2 regions of the Mesocryomonas fontinalis genome follow, and region 2 is predicted to be linked to the other one. Evidence: riboswitches for the same ligand, from Rfam matches in the RefSeq annotation. Region 2 holds a riboswitch; the other holds the start of a gene.

Region 1 (7,390 bases), on a different contig from region 2:
ACGACATGAGCGAGGTGAACATCGACGCGGCTCTGGTCCGGGACGGTGGGGCGGACCTGTCGCGCACGGACGAGCGGCTGGTGGAGATGACCAATGGCTGCATCTGCTGCACGCTTCGCGACGACCTCCTGGCCGAGGTCCGCCGACTTGCCGAGGAAGATCGCTTCGACCATCTGCTGATCGAGTCCACCGGTATTGCCGAACCGCTTCCGGTGGCTGCGACCTTCGAGTTCCGCGACGAGGAGGGCCGCAGCCTGTCGGATGTCGCCCGGCTGGACACGATGGTGACGGTGGTGGACGCGGCAAGCCTCCTGAAGGATTACGCCTCCACCGACTTCCTGCGCGACCGCGGCGAGACGGCGGGCGAAGGCGACGTCCGCACCCTGGTCGACCTCCTCGTCGAGCAGATCGAGTTCGCCGACGTGATCGTCCTCAACAAGATCGCGGATGCCAGCCCCGGCCAGCGCGACGCCGCCCTGAAGATCATCCGTGCCCTCAACCTCGATGCCCGCATCGTCGAGACCGATCACGGCGTCGTGCCGCTCGGCGAGGTCCTCGGCACCGGGCTGTTCGACTTCGATCGCGCCCACGAGCACCCGCTCTGGTACCGCGAACTCAACGGCTTTGCGGACCATATGCCGGAGACCGAGGAATACGGGATTCGCTCCTTCGTCTATCGGGCGCGCGCACCGCTCGACCCGGTGCGGTTCCACGGCTTCGTCGGCGAGGGCTGGCCGGGCGTGATCCGTGCCAAGGGTTTCTTCTGGCTGGCGACGCGACCAAACCATGTCGGCGAGATCGCGCAGGCGGGCGCGCTGGTGAAGACCGAGAAGCGCGGCCTCTGGTGGGCAGCGGTCCCCCGCGCGAGATGGCCCGATACGCCGGAGTGGCAGCGCCTGATGCAGCCCGTCCTCGATCCCGTCTGGGGCGATCGGCGCCAGGAGATCGTGTTCATCGGCACCGATCCGATGGACGAGGCGGCGATCCGCAAGCGACTGGACGCCTGCCTCCTCGACACCGCCGAGTTTGCGCCGGAGGCATGGGCGCGTCTTGCCGATCCGTTTCCCGACTGGGCGCCCCGCGCCTGACCGGCCGTCTGTCGTCTTGCCGCCTCTGCGTCCACCGACGTGAGAGGACGGCCATTGCCGCGCGGTCTCAAGGAGATCCGCCATCGCGCGGGGGGCATGACCTATACGGCCCTTGCGGTGGGCGGGTCCGGCGCACGTTGACGCATGGCCGATTGACGCCATCGCATCGCGCCGCGTAGGCAGGACGCGACGGTTTCCCCGCGGCGACAAGCCCGGGGGATTAAAAGGGAACACGGTGAGGACGACCCAATCGGGGCCGAAACCGTGGCTGCCCCCGCAACTGTAAGCGGATGCCGATCATCCCCGCGCTTCTCCCTCGAGAGGTGCGGTGGGCCGCCGGGTTCACCCCAGCGCCATGCCACTGCGAAGACCCTCGGGCATCGTGGGAAGGCAGATGATCGGTGCGACCTCCGCGAGCCAGGAGACCTGCCGTCAAGCGATCGATCCACTGTCTCGAGCGGGGTTGCTCGGAAAGGATGCCCATGACGGCTTTTCGACGGCGTTTCGACGCCGAACCCTTCCCCTTGTTGCCCTCCGGTCGAGATCGCGCGCGCCCGTAGGGCGCCCCGGCGATCCCTCGCAACCGCACGCCACGGCCCGCTTCACGCGGGAGCCGACGGTTAGCCTGTCCGCGCGCCTGCATCGCGGACCGTCCGTCATGACCCGCATCCTTCCAGGAGAACAACGATGACCGCTCCCCGATCTCTGCTGCGCTGCCTCCGCCGCGCAGGTCTTGCGTCACTCGCGGCGCTGGCTTTCGGTGCTGCGCCGAGCCTTGCGGCCGGCAGGACCGTCTATCCTTTGACCATCGAGAACTGCGGCGTCGGCGTCACCTTCGACCATGCGCCGTCGAAGGTCGTCGCCATTGGCCAGAGCGACACGGAGATACTCCTGTCGCTGGGCCTCGCCGACAAGATCGTCGGCACCGCGGTCTGGTTCGGGCCCGTGCTGAAGCAGTACGCGGCCGAGAACGCCAGGATCAAACGCCTGGCGGACAATGATCCAAGCTTCGAGTCGGTCGTCGGCCAGGAGCCGGAACTCGTCACCGCCCAGTTCGAATGGCATGTCGGTCCGAACGGCATCGTCGGCAAGCGCGAGCAGTTCGCCGAACTGAAGATCGACACCTACGTCGCCCCGGCAGACTGCGTCGAGAAAGACAATTCGGGCGGTGGCGACGGCACCCGCAAGCAGATGTTCACGATGGACCTCGTCTATCAGCAGATCCACGAGCTCGCCGAGATCTTCGATGTCAGCGACCGCGGCGACACGCTGATCGCCGATCTAAAGGCCCGCGAAGCTGCGGCGATCGCCTCCGTCGCCGACATCCGGGCGAAGGGCGTGCCGGTGGTGTTCTGGTTCTCCAGCAAGGAGGTCCAGGGCGACGCCTTTGTCGCCGGCAAGAACGGCGCGGCAGCGTTCCTGATGAATGCTGTCGGCGCGACCAACGTCATCACCACCGCCGAGGAATGGCCGATGGTGAGCTGGGAGAAGATCGTCTCCGCCGATCCGAAGGTGATCGTAATCGCCGACATGGACCGCCGCCGCTACGTCGCCGATGACCCGGCGGTGAAGATCAAGTTCCTGGAGACCGACCCCGTCACCAGCCAGCTCGAGGCTGTGAAGGGAAAGCACTTCATCCAGATGAGCTCGCAGGCGATGAGCCCGACCATTCGCGCGGTCGACGGACTCGAGGCCCTGGCGAACGGCATCAAGTCGTTCGGGCTGGCGAATTGAACGGCGGCGCGCTGCTGGGCGGCGGATGGGGCGTGCGCGCCCTCTCCGCTGCCGCCTCGCTGGCTTTGCTCGTCCTCGCCATCGGCATCGCCGTATCGATCGGCGAGATGACCATACCGTTGGCGACGGTGTTCAAGGCGCTCGGCAACGGGCTGTTCGGCACGGGTTTCGAGCTCAGCCGGATCCAGGAGGGGATCATCTGGGACTACCGTCTCAGCCGTGCCCTCGTTGCCGCCTGCTGCGGCGGCGCACTGGCGATCTCGGGGACGATCCTCCAGGCGCTGCTCAGGAACGCTCTCGCGGATCCCTATGTCCTCGGCATCTCCGCAGGTGCATCGACTGGTGCGGTGGCGGTGATGATCGCGGGGTTTGGCGGCGGGGCGATCACACTGTCCGGCGGGGCGTTTCTCGGCGCGACAATCGCCTTCGCCCTGGTCTCCGTGTTGGCTGCGGGCGCCGGTGGCGGCGTCGACCGCATCATCCTCGCGGGCGTCGCCGGCTCGCAACTGTTCAACGCCATCACCGCCTATATCGTCACCACCTCGGCGAACGCCGAGCAGTCGCGCGGGGTGATGTTCTGGCTGCTCGGCAATCTCGGCGGGGTGCGCTGGCCCGACGTTTACGTCTCGGCGCCGATCGCCTTGGCCGGCTTCGCGGTGTGCGCCTTCCACGCGCGGGCGCTCGACGCCTTTACCTTCGGCACCGATGCCGCCTCGGCCCTCGGCATCCCCGTCACCCGCGTCCGCTTGGTGCTGTTCGGCATCACCGCGGCGATGACCGCGACCATGGTCAGCATCGTCGGCTCGATCGGCTTCATCGGCCTGATCGTCCCGCACGCGGCCCGCTTCCTGGTCGGTCCCGGCCATGCCCGCCTGCTGCCGGCCTCGCTGATGATCGGCGCGGTCTTCATGGTCTTCGCCGACATCGTCTCGCGCACCATCGTGCCGCAGCAGATCCTGCCCATCGGCGTCGTCACCGCACTCTTCGGCGCGCCGGCCTTCGCCTTCATCCTCTACCGTGCGCGGCGGCCGACATGACGATCACCCTGGAAAAAGTGAGCTGGGGCATCGGCGGCCAACTGCTGGTGGATGGCGTGAGCCTCGAGACCGTGCCGGGCGAGACGCTCGGCCTGATCGGGCCCAACGGCTCCGGCAAGTCCAGCCTTCTTCGCCTGATCTGCCGGCTGAGAAAGGTCGCCAGCGGTGTGATCACGCTCGGCCAGACGGACCTTGCGGCGATGCCGAGGGCCGAGATCGCCCGGCGGATCGCGCTCGTCGAGCAGCAGGCGACCACCGAGACCGACATCACCGTCCTCGAGGTCGTCCGTCTCGGCCGCACCCCGCATCTCGGCCCCCTTTCTCCCTGGTCGAACGACGACGAAATGCGGGCTACGAACGCGCTCGCGCATGTCGGCATGACGGAGAAACGCCGGCAGCTCTGGCACACCCTTTCCGGGGGCGAGCGTCAACGCGTCCACATCGCCCGCGCCCTCGCGCAGGCCCCGAGCGAGCTCCTGCTCGACGAGCCGACCAACCACCTCGACATCCAGCACCAGCTCGAGATCCTGTCGCTGGTGGCGAAGCTGCCTGCCACGACGATCGTCGCACTGCATGACCTGAACCTCGCCGCGATGTTCTGCGACCGCATTCTCGTCCTCGACCACGGCCGCGCCGTGATGCTCGGAACGCCTGCCGAGGTGCTGACCGAGCCTCTTCTGGAAAGGGTCTTCAAGGTTCGGACCCGGGTCCTGGCATCGCCATACCACATCGGGCCTCACGTGCACTTCCTCGTCGACTAGCGCCAGCTCGGAAGAAAACCCTGCCGCAGACCGATCCAGTCTATCCGCCCGAGCTGGCAGGGCGTCTTCCACTCCATCGCGGCGCCAGCGAGTGTAAGGCCAGCGTTCTGCTGGACGATCAGGGCTTCGACACCGGAAAGTTGGCAGCACCTGTTCGCCTTGTCGCCGTCCCCGGCGGGACGCCGTTCTTCGTCGTCTCCGCCGTTCGTCCCTGAAGGCCGGCCTGGCGCGTGGCTTCAATCCCTTCGGTGTGCCGGGATCAGCACCAGTTCGCCGTGGCGGACGCTGCGTTCGGCGATGACGTGCTCGGCGAAGTGGCGCACTTCCTTCGTCGGCCCTTTGAGGACGGAGACCTCCATGCAGGTCTCATGGTCGAGATGCACGTGGAGGCTCGACACCGACAGGTCGTGATGGTCGTGGTGGGTGTTCGTCAGGCGGCGCGAGAGGTCGCGGGCATTGTGGTCGTAGACATAGACCAAGGCCGCCACGCAGTCGCCGACGTTGCCATTGTCGACCTTGGCCTGCGTGAGCCCGGCACGTGCGAGATCGCGGATGGCCTCGGAACGGTTCTGGTAGCCGCGCTCGGCCATGATCGCGTCGAGATCCGCCATCAGTTCGTCGTCGAGGGTGACGGTCACGCGTTGCATGGCTCTGGCTCCCATTCGCTCTTCGTCCCGACACCTGCCTTGTCTCGGCGCTCTGATGCAAGGTCTCCAGCCGAACGCTCCGTACGAACGCGCTCATCGTGAGTAAGATGTTTCTCGGTAGACCTCATACTTTGCTGCCCTTATGGTCCGCGTCGATTCGACCCTTGGTCGTTGGTGGAACATAGGGACCAGAATGATGCGAGGATCACGCCGAGGCACCGTTACCAAGAACGCGGTGCTGGCGCTCCTTCTGACAGGGCTCGGGGGATCGGTCGCATCGGCGGCTTCGAAGACCGATCTGGTGCTGGCGATCGGTGGAGAACCGGAGACGGGCTACGATCCGCTGCTCGGCTGGGGGAGTTATGGTCATCCGCTGTTCCAGTCGACGCTTCTGACCCGCGACGCGGCGCTGGCGACGCAGCCGGACCTCGCCACAAGCTGGGACCTCTCGGACGACCGTCTGACCTGGAAGGTCGTGATCCGGAGCGACGCCAGGTTCTCCGACGGGACGAGGCTGACGGCAAGGGACGTCGCGTTCACCTTCGATCGCGGCGCGAAGACCGCGGGCGCCCTCGACCTCTCCGTCCTCGATAGCGCGACGGCCACCGACGATACGACGATCGTCTTCCGCCTCAAGAAGCCGTGGATCACCTTCACCGAGAGCTTCCACACGCTCGGCATCGTCCCGGCCGCGCGCTACGGCACCGACTACGCCCGCCACCCGGTCGGCTCCGGCCCGTACCGGATGGTCTCCTGGCAGGAGGGCGAGCAGCTCATCGTCGAACGCAATCCCGGCTATTACGGCAAGGCCTCGCCCTTCGAGCGCATCACCTTCCTCTTCACCGGCGAGGACGCGGGACTGGCCGCCGCCCGCGCCGGGGCCGTCGACCTCGTGTCGGTACCCGGCGTCTCGACTGACGCAGTGCCGGACGGCTTCCAGACGGTCACGGCCCGCACCGTCGACAACCGCGGCATCAGCTTTCCCATGCTGCCCGACGAGGGCAAGTCGAACGCGGAGGGCGAGAGGCTCGGCAACGCCGTGACGTCCGACAAGGCGATCCGGCAGGCCATCAATCTGGGGCTCGACCGCGCCCAAGTCGTCGACGTCGCGTTGCATGGCCACGGGACACCCGCCTACGGACCAGCCGATGGTCTGCCGTGGGCAGGCGAGGGAGAGACCGTCGCGTTCGATCCGGATGGCGCCAAGGCGATCCTCGACAAGGCTGGCTGGATCGAGGGCAGCGATGGGGTGCGCGCCCGCGGCGGGATCCGCGCCGCTTTCCCGATCAACTATCCCGCCTCCGACACGACGCGCCAGGCGCTGGCCGAGACGGTCGCCGAGCTCCTGCGTCCGCTCGGGATCGAGGCGACGGCGAAGGGCTCGTCCTGGGACGCGATCAACCGCGTGATGCATGCCGAGCCCGTGATCTTCGGTTTCGGCAGCCACTCGCCGCTCCAACTCTTCAACCTCTACGACTCCTCGGTCGCCGGGGTCGAGTACCTCAACCCGACCTATTACCGGAACGCCGCCGTCGACGCGCACTTCGCCGAGGCGCAGGCCGCGGGAAGCCTCGAGGCGTCCTTTCCGGCTTGGCGAGCCGCCGCCTTCGACGGCACGACGGGCTATGGCCAGCGGGGCGACGCGGCCTGGGGCTGGCTCGTCAATCTCGACCACGTCTACTTCGCCAACCAGTGCCTCGACGTCGGCCAGACCCAGATCGAGCCGCATGGCCACGGCTGGCCCATCACGGCAACGATCCAGGACTGGCGATGGACCTGCAATTGACCCGGTCGGGCAGGGTCGCGAAGGTCGCTGCCCGGCGCCTCGTCCGGCTTGCGATGATCCTCGTGACGGTGTCGGCGGTGGCCTTCACGCTGGCCAAGCTCTCGCCGATCGATCCGATCGACGCCTATCTCGGCCCGGCGATCGCCCGGGTCAATCCCGAGCAGCGCGCCCTCATCGCGAGTGCCTGGGGCTTGGACCGGCCGGCGGTCGTCCAGTTCGCGCGCTGGGCGGGCCGCATCCTCTCCGGCGATCTCGGCTGGAGCGTCACCTTCAACGCGTCCGTCGCCGAGGTCCTGCGCGAGCGTCTGGGCGCGACACTGGCGCTGGCTGGAACGGC
Region 2 (7,390 bases):
CGGAAATGCGCAAGGTCACGTCGACCCGCGGCCGGCCGAGGCGGGCGAGCGGGGTGATCTCGTAGCCGGTCACCCGGCCGACGTCCCACAGCGGCTTCACGCCGATCAGCGCCAGTCCTTGCGCGATGTCGTCGCCGCCGGTGCGCATGTTGGCGGTGCCCCAGGCGGTGAGCCCGATCGAGGTCGGCCATTCGCCCTGGTCCTGCAGGTGCCTGAGCACCAGGAGTTCCGCCGACTTGCGGCCGAGCGTCCAGGCCGCCGGCGTCGGCACGCTGCGGGTGTCGACGGAAAAGAAGTTGCGCCCGGTCGGCAGCACGTCCGGCCGCCCGCGCGTCGGCGCGCCCGACGGACCCGGCGCGACGAAGCAGCCGTCGAGGCCGGCAAGGAGCCCGGCGAGTTCGGCCGGGCCCGAGACGACGACGGACGGCTGCAGCCGTTCGCGGATTTCGGCGAGCACCGGGGCTGTGGACGACCAGTGGATATCCTCGTCCGCCTCTCCTGCGACAAGCTTCGCTGCCAAGAGCTCCAGCCGCTCGACGGTGTCGCCGGCGGTGCGCCAGGGATCGGTGGACAGGCTGTGGAGAAGCTGTGGACGCGGTCCCGTCCACGGCGCTGCCATGTCGCAGTCGAGGGGGTCGAAGGGTGGGGCGTCCCCCTCATCCGGCCCCTCGCTCCCGCTCGCGTCCACCTTCTCCCCGGAGGGGAGAAGGACGGCATCAGGTTCTGTCGATGTCGTCCGGACATGCTTCTTCTCCCCTTCGGGGAGAAGGTCGCGGCAGCGGGATGAGGGGGCCTGCGCCGGGCAAGGCACCTTGCCGCCCAACCCCAAATCCACCGCCAGCGCCCGGTGCAGCGACGCATCCCGCGGCTCCATCCCGCGCGGCAGCCGCGCCAGCGCCACCACCAGGTCCGTCAGCAGCCGCCCCTCGGGCGCCACGCCGAACACGTGCAGCCCGTCGCGGATCTGCATTTCCTTGAGGTCGCAGAGATGCGCGTCGAGCTTTTCCAGCGCCGTCGCCTCGGCTTCTCCCGCGAGGATCCCGGCATCCTGGTCGAGCCCGGTCGCCCGCATCAGTTCGACGATTTCCCCAGTCAGCAGCGCCACCCGGCGCGGGTCGCTGCCGGCGGCCTGGTAGACTTCGTCGACCAGCGCTTCCAGATCGCGCAGCGGGCCGTAGCTTTCCGCCCGGGTCAGCGGCGGCGTCAAATGGTCGATGATGACGGCCGACGTCCGGCGCTTGGCCTGCGTGCCCTCGCCGGGATCGTTGACGATGAAGGGATAGAGATGCGGCACCGGCCCCATCACCGCCTCGGGGAAGCAGGCCTTTGACAGCGCCAGCGCCTTGCCGGGCAGCCATTCGAGGTTGCCATGCTTGCCCATGTGAACGAGCGCGTGCATCCCGAAAGCGTGCCGGAGAAAAAAGTAGAGGGCGAAGTAGTTGTGCGGCGGCACGAGGTCCGGCGAGTGGTAGCTCTCCTTCGGGTCGATGTTGTAGCCGCGCGCCGGCTGCACGCCGATCATCACCGTGCCGAAGCGGGCGAGCGGCAGAGCGAAGCCAAAGGCGGGATCGACGAAGGGATCGCTTTCCGGTGCCCCCCAGCGCGCCGTCACGGCATCGCGGACGGCCTCCGGCAAGGTCTTGAAATGGCGATGATAATCAGCGATCGGCAAGGTCTCGCGCGTTTCACGTGAAACAATTCCGGCATTCGTCGGCCCGGCCATCAAATGGTCGATCAGCGCGTTGCCGTTCGCCGGAATGTCCTCGACGCCGTAGCCCGCCGCTCGCATCGCCCGCAGCACCTCGATCGTGCCGGCCGGGGTGTCGAGCCCGACGCCGTTGCCGAGCCGCCCGTCGCGGTTGGGGTAGTTGGCGAGCAGCAGCGCCACCCGCCGCTCGGCCGCTGGCGTCTGCCGCAGCTTTGCCCAGGCGGCGGCGAGGTCGGCGACGTAGCGCACCCGGTCCGGCACCGCGCGGTGGGCGACGATCTCGATCTCGCAGCGCGCATCCCACTCGCCCGCCGCCTTGAAGGCGATGGCGCGCGACAGCACGCGGCCGTCCACCTCCGGCAGCGCGACGTGCATGGCGAGGTCGCGGCCGGAAAGGCCTTGCGCCGAGCCCTCCCACGCCTCGACGCGGCCGCCCGACAGCACGGCCTGCAGCACCACGGCGCCGCCTTCCTCAAGGACCGTCGGCACGCGCGGCCCGGTCGGCGAGGACACGGCAAAGCCGGTGAGGTTGACGACGACAGTCGGTTGCCGGCGGGCGAAGAGAGCGCGGACGGTCTCGACCGATACCGGATCCTTGAGGCTGGTGACGTAGACGGGGAGGGGATCGAGCCCCGCCTGCCGCATCGCCGCGCACAGCGCCTCGACCGGCTCGGTCTGCCCGCTCTGGACGAGCGCCCGGTAGAAGACGATGGCGGCGAGGGGTGGCGGTGCCACGTCCGCTTCCTTCGGCGGTGCGTTGGCGGGGAGTTGCAGGGATGGGCTGTGCGTCATCCCGACGGGTGCTGCTGGCACACCCCCCTCTGCCCTGCCGGGCATCTCCCCCTCAAGGGGGGAGATCGGATGATCGCCGACCGTAGCACGCTCGATCTCCCCCCTAGAGGGGGAGATGCCCGGCAGAGGGGGGTGAGCCCCGCCGACCCTCGATGCGCCGGCGGGCGATGGCAGCGCCAGCACCCCCGCCTTCAGCAGCGGCTGCGCCTCGGCCGGCCAGTCGCCGCGTCCGAGCAGTGCGCCACAGCCGAGGAGAAACTTCTGCGCATTCTCCGCCCCACCCTCGACGAGGCAGCGCCACAGAAGGTCTCGCGCTTCCGGCGGCACGGAGGAGAACCGATCGAGGCTCGGATCGGGCTTGTCGTCGCCCGGCAGCGCGCACAGCATCACGCCCCGCGTCTCAGCCAGTTCCAGCAGCGCCTCCAGCCCGTACGGCCAGTAGGCCGCGCCGCCGAGCAGCCTGACCACCACGAGCTTTGCGTGCCGGAGCGTGCGGGCGACATAGGCGTCGACCGACATCGGGTGCGCAAGCCGCAGGAGGTTGGCGAGCCGCAGGCTTGGCGCGGCATCGCAGAGCGCGCCGGCAGCGCCCGCAAGGCTCGCCAGTTCGGTGTCGGCGGACGACAGCACGACGACGTCGGCGGGCGACTGGCCGAGATCGACCGCCTCGCCCGCTTCCGCCACGCTGCCGCGCTGGGCGAGAAGGAGATGCATCAGGCCGCCGTCGTCTCCCGCAGGCCGGTGAGGGCAAGGAGTTCGCCGGAAATCGCGGCTTCGGCCGCCGCGTCCAGCCGGTCGTGCAGGCCGATCACCACCAGCCGCGTCGCGCGCGCCTCGTCCGGGCGCCAGGGCCGGTCGTAATAGGTCTCGACACGCCGCCCGACGGCCTGCACCACCAGCCGCATCGACTTACCCGGCACGTCGGCGAAACCCTTGATCCGCAGGATGTCGTGCGCGGCGATGACGGCGGTGAGGCCCGAGGCGAAAGCCGCGGGATCGGCGACCGGGCCGGCCTCGGCGACGAAGCTGTCGAAGTCGTCGTGGTCGTGCATCTCGCCGCCCTCGTGCTCGATCTCGTGGTGCGAGCGGCGATGGGCGGTCTGGTCCTCGGTCGCGGCGCTGAGGCCGAGCAGCACGTCGGCCGGCAGGACGCCGTTCTCGGCCGTCACCGCCTTCACCGCCCGCTCTCCGCAGACCGCAGCGACCTCGGCCCGCACTTCCTCGAGCGTTGCGGCATCGACGAGGTCGGCCTTGTTGAGGACGATGAGGTCGGCGGCGCGGATCTGGTCCTCGAACAGCTCTTCCAGCGGGTTGTTGTGGTCGAGGCTGTCGTCGGCCGCGCGCTGTGCCCTGATCGCGTCCTCGTCGTCGGCAAAGCGGCCGGCGGCGACGGCGGCGGCATCGATCACCGTGACGACGCCGTCGACGGTGACCCGCGCCTTCACCTCCGGCCAGTTGAACGCGGCGACCAGCGGCTGCGGCAGCGCGAGGCCGGAGGTCTCGATGACGATGTGGTCGAGCCGGTCGGCGCGCTCGAGAAGCTTGGTCATGGTCGGGATGAAGTCGTCGGCGACGGTGCAGCAGATGCAGCCATTGGTCAGTTCGACGACGTCCTCGGCCCGGCAGGTCTCGATGCCACAGCCCTTCAGGATGTCGCCGTCGACGCCGAGATCGCCGAACTCGTTGATGATGAGGGCGATGCGCCGGCCGCCGGCGTTCTGCAGCAGGTTGCGGATCAGCGTGGTCTTGCCGGCGCCGAGGAAGCCGGTGATCACGGTGGCGGGGATCTTGGTGGTCCTGGACATGTCTATCCCTTCAAGGTCAGCGGCAGGCCCGCGGCGACGAACAGCACGCGGTCGGCGATTTCGGCGATGGATTGGTGCAGGCGGCCGGCATGGTCGCGAAATTCCCGCGCCATCGCATTGTCCGGCACGATGCCGAGGCCGACCTCGTTGGAGACGAGGACGACCGGCCCTTTCAGGCCGTCTTCGAGGATGGCGACGAGGTTGTCTGACTCACGTGAAACATTGCGCCCCTCCAGCATCAGGTTGGTGACCCAGAGCGTCAGGCAGTCGACCAGCACGGCGGTGTCGGCGGCGGCATGGGCGACAAGCGCCGGGGCCAGTTCCAGCGGCACGTCGACGGAGAACCATTCCGGCCCCCGGCGTTCCCGGTGGTCGGCGATCCGCGTCTCCATCTCGCCGTCGAAGGCGCGGCCGGTGGCAAGGTAGACCGCCCGCCGCCCCGACCCCAGCACCATCCGCTCGGCCAGCCGGCTCTTGCCCGAGCGCGCGCCGCCGAGGACGAGCGTTGCCCCCGGCGCGAGGGTCGTGCCCGGCGCAGGGTTTGCGCTCGGCGCGAGGGTTGCGGCCGATGGCGGGGGCGCTGTCGTGCCCGTCTCGTCGCCGGTCATGCCAGCGCGTGCCGGGCCGGCCGTCCCTCGCGCAGGCGGTCGAAGGCATAGCCCGACAGCGCGGCGAGGATCAGCCAGAAGGCGGCCGCGGTGACGAGCGAGGCGACGGCGAACTCGGCCGCCAGCATCGGCGGCACCGGGCTCGCCAGGTCGGCGGGCTGCGGCGCGCCGTAGAGATGCGGCGCAAGGAGCGCGATGCCGCCGAGCACCTTCGCTGAGATTTCGCCGCGCAGCGCCAGCGCGTAGATGCCGCCGGCGGCGAGGATCACGGTGGCGAGCCACCACATCTGCCGGGCGAGGAGATCGGCCGCCGGCATGGCCGGGAGTTCCGGCGCAAGGCTGAGCGCTGGCGCCAGCGACAGGATGCAGAAGCCGGCAAGGCCCCAGAGCGCACTGTTGCGGACGGTGACCGCGCGGTCGAGGATGAGGCTGGCGGCGGCGAGGATCAGCGCGAAGCCGGCGCCGGTGACGAGGTTGGCGAGCACGGTGTTGAACAGCCGGCTGTCGGTCAGCGGCGGCGCCTCGGCCTCTTCCGGTGCGGCGGCCGGGGCGACGGCAGCCGCGGCGACATGGTCGTGCGGGGCGGCCTCGTCATGGCTATGCGGTGCCGCAGTTTCGGCATGGGCGTGCCCCCCTTCGCCCTCGAAGGTCTCGGCGTGGAGGATCAGCGGTACGATGCGGGCGTACTGGACAGGGGTGATCAGCAGCCCGGCGAGAAGGCCAGCGCCGAGCGCGGCCAGGAGAAAACGAGTGATCATGATAGCCTTTCGTCGGCCGCACCGGCGCTGCCTTGCGGGCAAGGTCGCGGGTGGGCCGATAGACGGAACGACATTCGGAGACGACGAACCAAGACGACGGCCGAGGAGAGCCCGTCGAAACGACACGGGACGAGCGCCGGGCCAGCAAAGCTGGGGGCAGCGCGGCACGGACTCCGGGCGTCTTCAGGGGGCGTCTTCAGGATATTCCGGAGAGGGTCGCGGTCAGGCCGACCGCGGCGTCTCCGTCAGCCCGCCGTCAATGGCAAGGAAAGCCGAAGCCGTGCCGGGTATCGTGGGCGGTGTCGTGCAGCGTCTGCGAATGGGCAAAGCCCACGCCGAAGATGAAGAAGGCGCCGAGGACGAGGGCGAACAGGCCGGCGACAATTCTCGTTGCCGTCGAAGGGACGACTGCCGTGCCGATTGCAGTGTCGAGCGTCTGGGTGGAATTCATCAGGTCAACCTCCGTGAAGGCCGCGACAGCGCAGCCTTTTCCATGGGATGGCAGGTCTCCTGGCTCACGGGTCGTCGGCCTTCTCCTGCCTTCCCAGAGCAAAGCTCCAGTGGCTTTTCCGCAGAGACGGATCAAATCCGGTCTGCGGTGGAGGGGCCTCGCCGCTCTACAGTCGCGGGGTCGGCTGCGATACGGACCCCCTGTTTGGGTCGATCCTTCGCATTCCCTCTTAGCCCGAAACGCAACGTGCGCCGCGGGACCATCCAGGGCGGACGATAGACGGGTGGACGGGCCGGGGCAATGGCCGGCCTGCGCCACCGCGGGCCGAAGCATCGACCTTTCCGCCATTTCGGCTATCTCCCGTCGCAACGAGACCATGAATGAACGACGCACCGAACGACTGACGAACCAGGAGCCCTTGATGACCCATCCCCTGATCTCCTCAGGCCACGCCGCCTTCATCACCGGCGGCGCGTCCGGCATCGGCCTCGCGCTCGCCCGCCGGTTCGCGGCCGCCGGCATGCGCGTCTGCATCGTCGACCGGGACGAGGCGGCGCTGAAATCGGCGATGGCCGAGCTCGAGGGGCTGGCCGGGGGCCAAGCGGACATGATCATCGCAGCCGCCAGCGACGTCGCCGACCGCGAGGCGATGGAGGCGCTGGCGGACATGGTCTTCGGTCGCTGGGGCGCGGTCCACGTTCTCGTCAACAATGCCGGCATCCAGCCGGGCAGCGGCATCCTCGGAACGAGGGAGGCCTGGGACGCGGTGCTCTCGGTCAATCTCGGCGGGGTGATCAACGGCGTCCAGGTCTTCGTGCCGCGGATGATCGCGGGCGGCGAGGCGGGCCTTGTCATCAACACCGGCTCCAAGCAGGGCATCACCACGCCCCCGGGCGACCCCGCCTACAACGTTTCGAAGGCCGGCGTGAAGGTGCTGACCGAGGCGCTGCAGCACGAGTTCCGCAACCTCGAGGGCAGCCAGTTGTCGGCGCATCTCCTGATCCCCGGCTTCGTCTTCACCGGCCTCACCGCCAAGGGCCGCACCGAGAAGCCGGACGGCGCCTGGACGGCCGACCAGACCGCCGACTTCGCGCTTGAGCGAATTGCCGCCGGCGATTTCTACATCCTCTGCCCCGACGGCGAGGTGACGCGGGAGATGGACGAGAAGCGCATCCGCTGGGCCGCCGGCGACATCGCCGAAAACCGCCCGCCGCTGTCGCGTTGGCACCCGGATTGGGCGGAGAAATTCAAGGCTTCGCAGGGCTAAG

What was found. A riboswitch is a leader RNA that binds a small molecule or an ion and turns the genes downstream of it on or off. The one in region 2 is predicted to bind cobalamin.
Region 1: it holds a riboswitch for cobalamin, as region 2 does, so the genes downstream of both, ACZL02_RS02350 (ABC transporter substrate-binding protein) here and ACZL02_RS23170 (CbtB domain-containing protein) in region 2, are expected to answer to the same signal.

Annotation. Positions count from the first base shown of each region.
Region 1 covers NZ_JBUZWG020000001.1:513,914-521,303, forward strand. Annotated here, with positions in the region: gene zigA (zinc metallochaperone GTPase ZigA) at 1-1,088, shown strand, start outside; cobalamin riboswitch at 1,264-1,536, shown strand; gene ACZL02_RS02350 (ABC transporter substrate-binding protein) at 1,776-2,822, shown strand; gene ACZL02_RS02355 (FecCD family ABC transporter permease) at 2,855-3,859, shown strand; gene ACZL02_RS02360 (ABC transporter ATP-binding protein) at 3,856-4,620, shown strand; gene nikR (nickel-responsive transcriptional regulator NikR) at 4,857-5,267, opposite strand; gene ACZL02_RS02370 (ABC transporter substrate-binding protein) at 5,464-7,053, shown strand; gene ACZL02_RS02375 (ABC transporter permease) at 7,038-7,390, shown strand, end outside.
Region 2 covers NZ_JBUZWG020000012.1:109,040-116,429, forward strand. Annotated here, with positions in the region: gene cobN (cobaltochelatase subunit CobN) at 1-3,214, opposite strand, end outside; gene cobW (cobalamin biosynthesis protein CobW) at 3,214-4,305, opposite strand; gene cobU (bifunctional adenosylcobinamide kinase/adenosylcobinamide-phosphate guanylyltransferase) at 4,308-4,913, opposite strand; gene ACZL02_RS23165 (CbtA family protein) at 4,910-5,671, opposite strand; gene ACZL02_RS23170 (CbtB domain-containing protein) at 5,928-6,122, opposite strand; cobalamin riboswitch at 6,155-6,401, opposite strand; gene ACZL02_RS23175 (SDR family NAD(P)-dependent oxidoreductase) at 6,544-7,389, shown strand.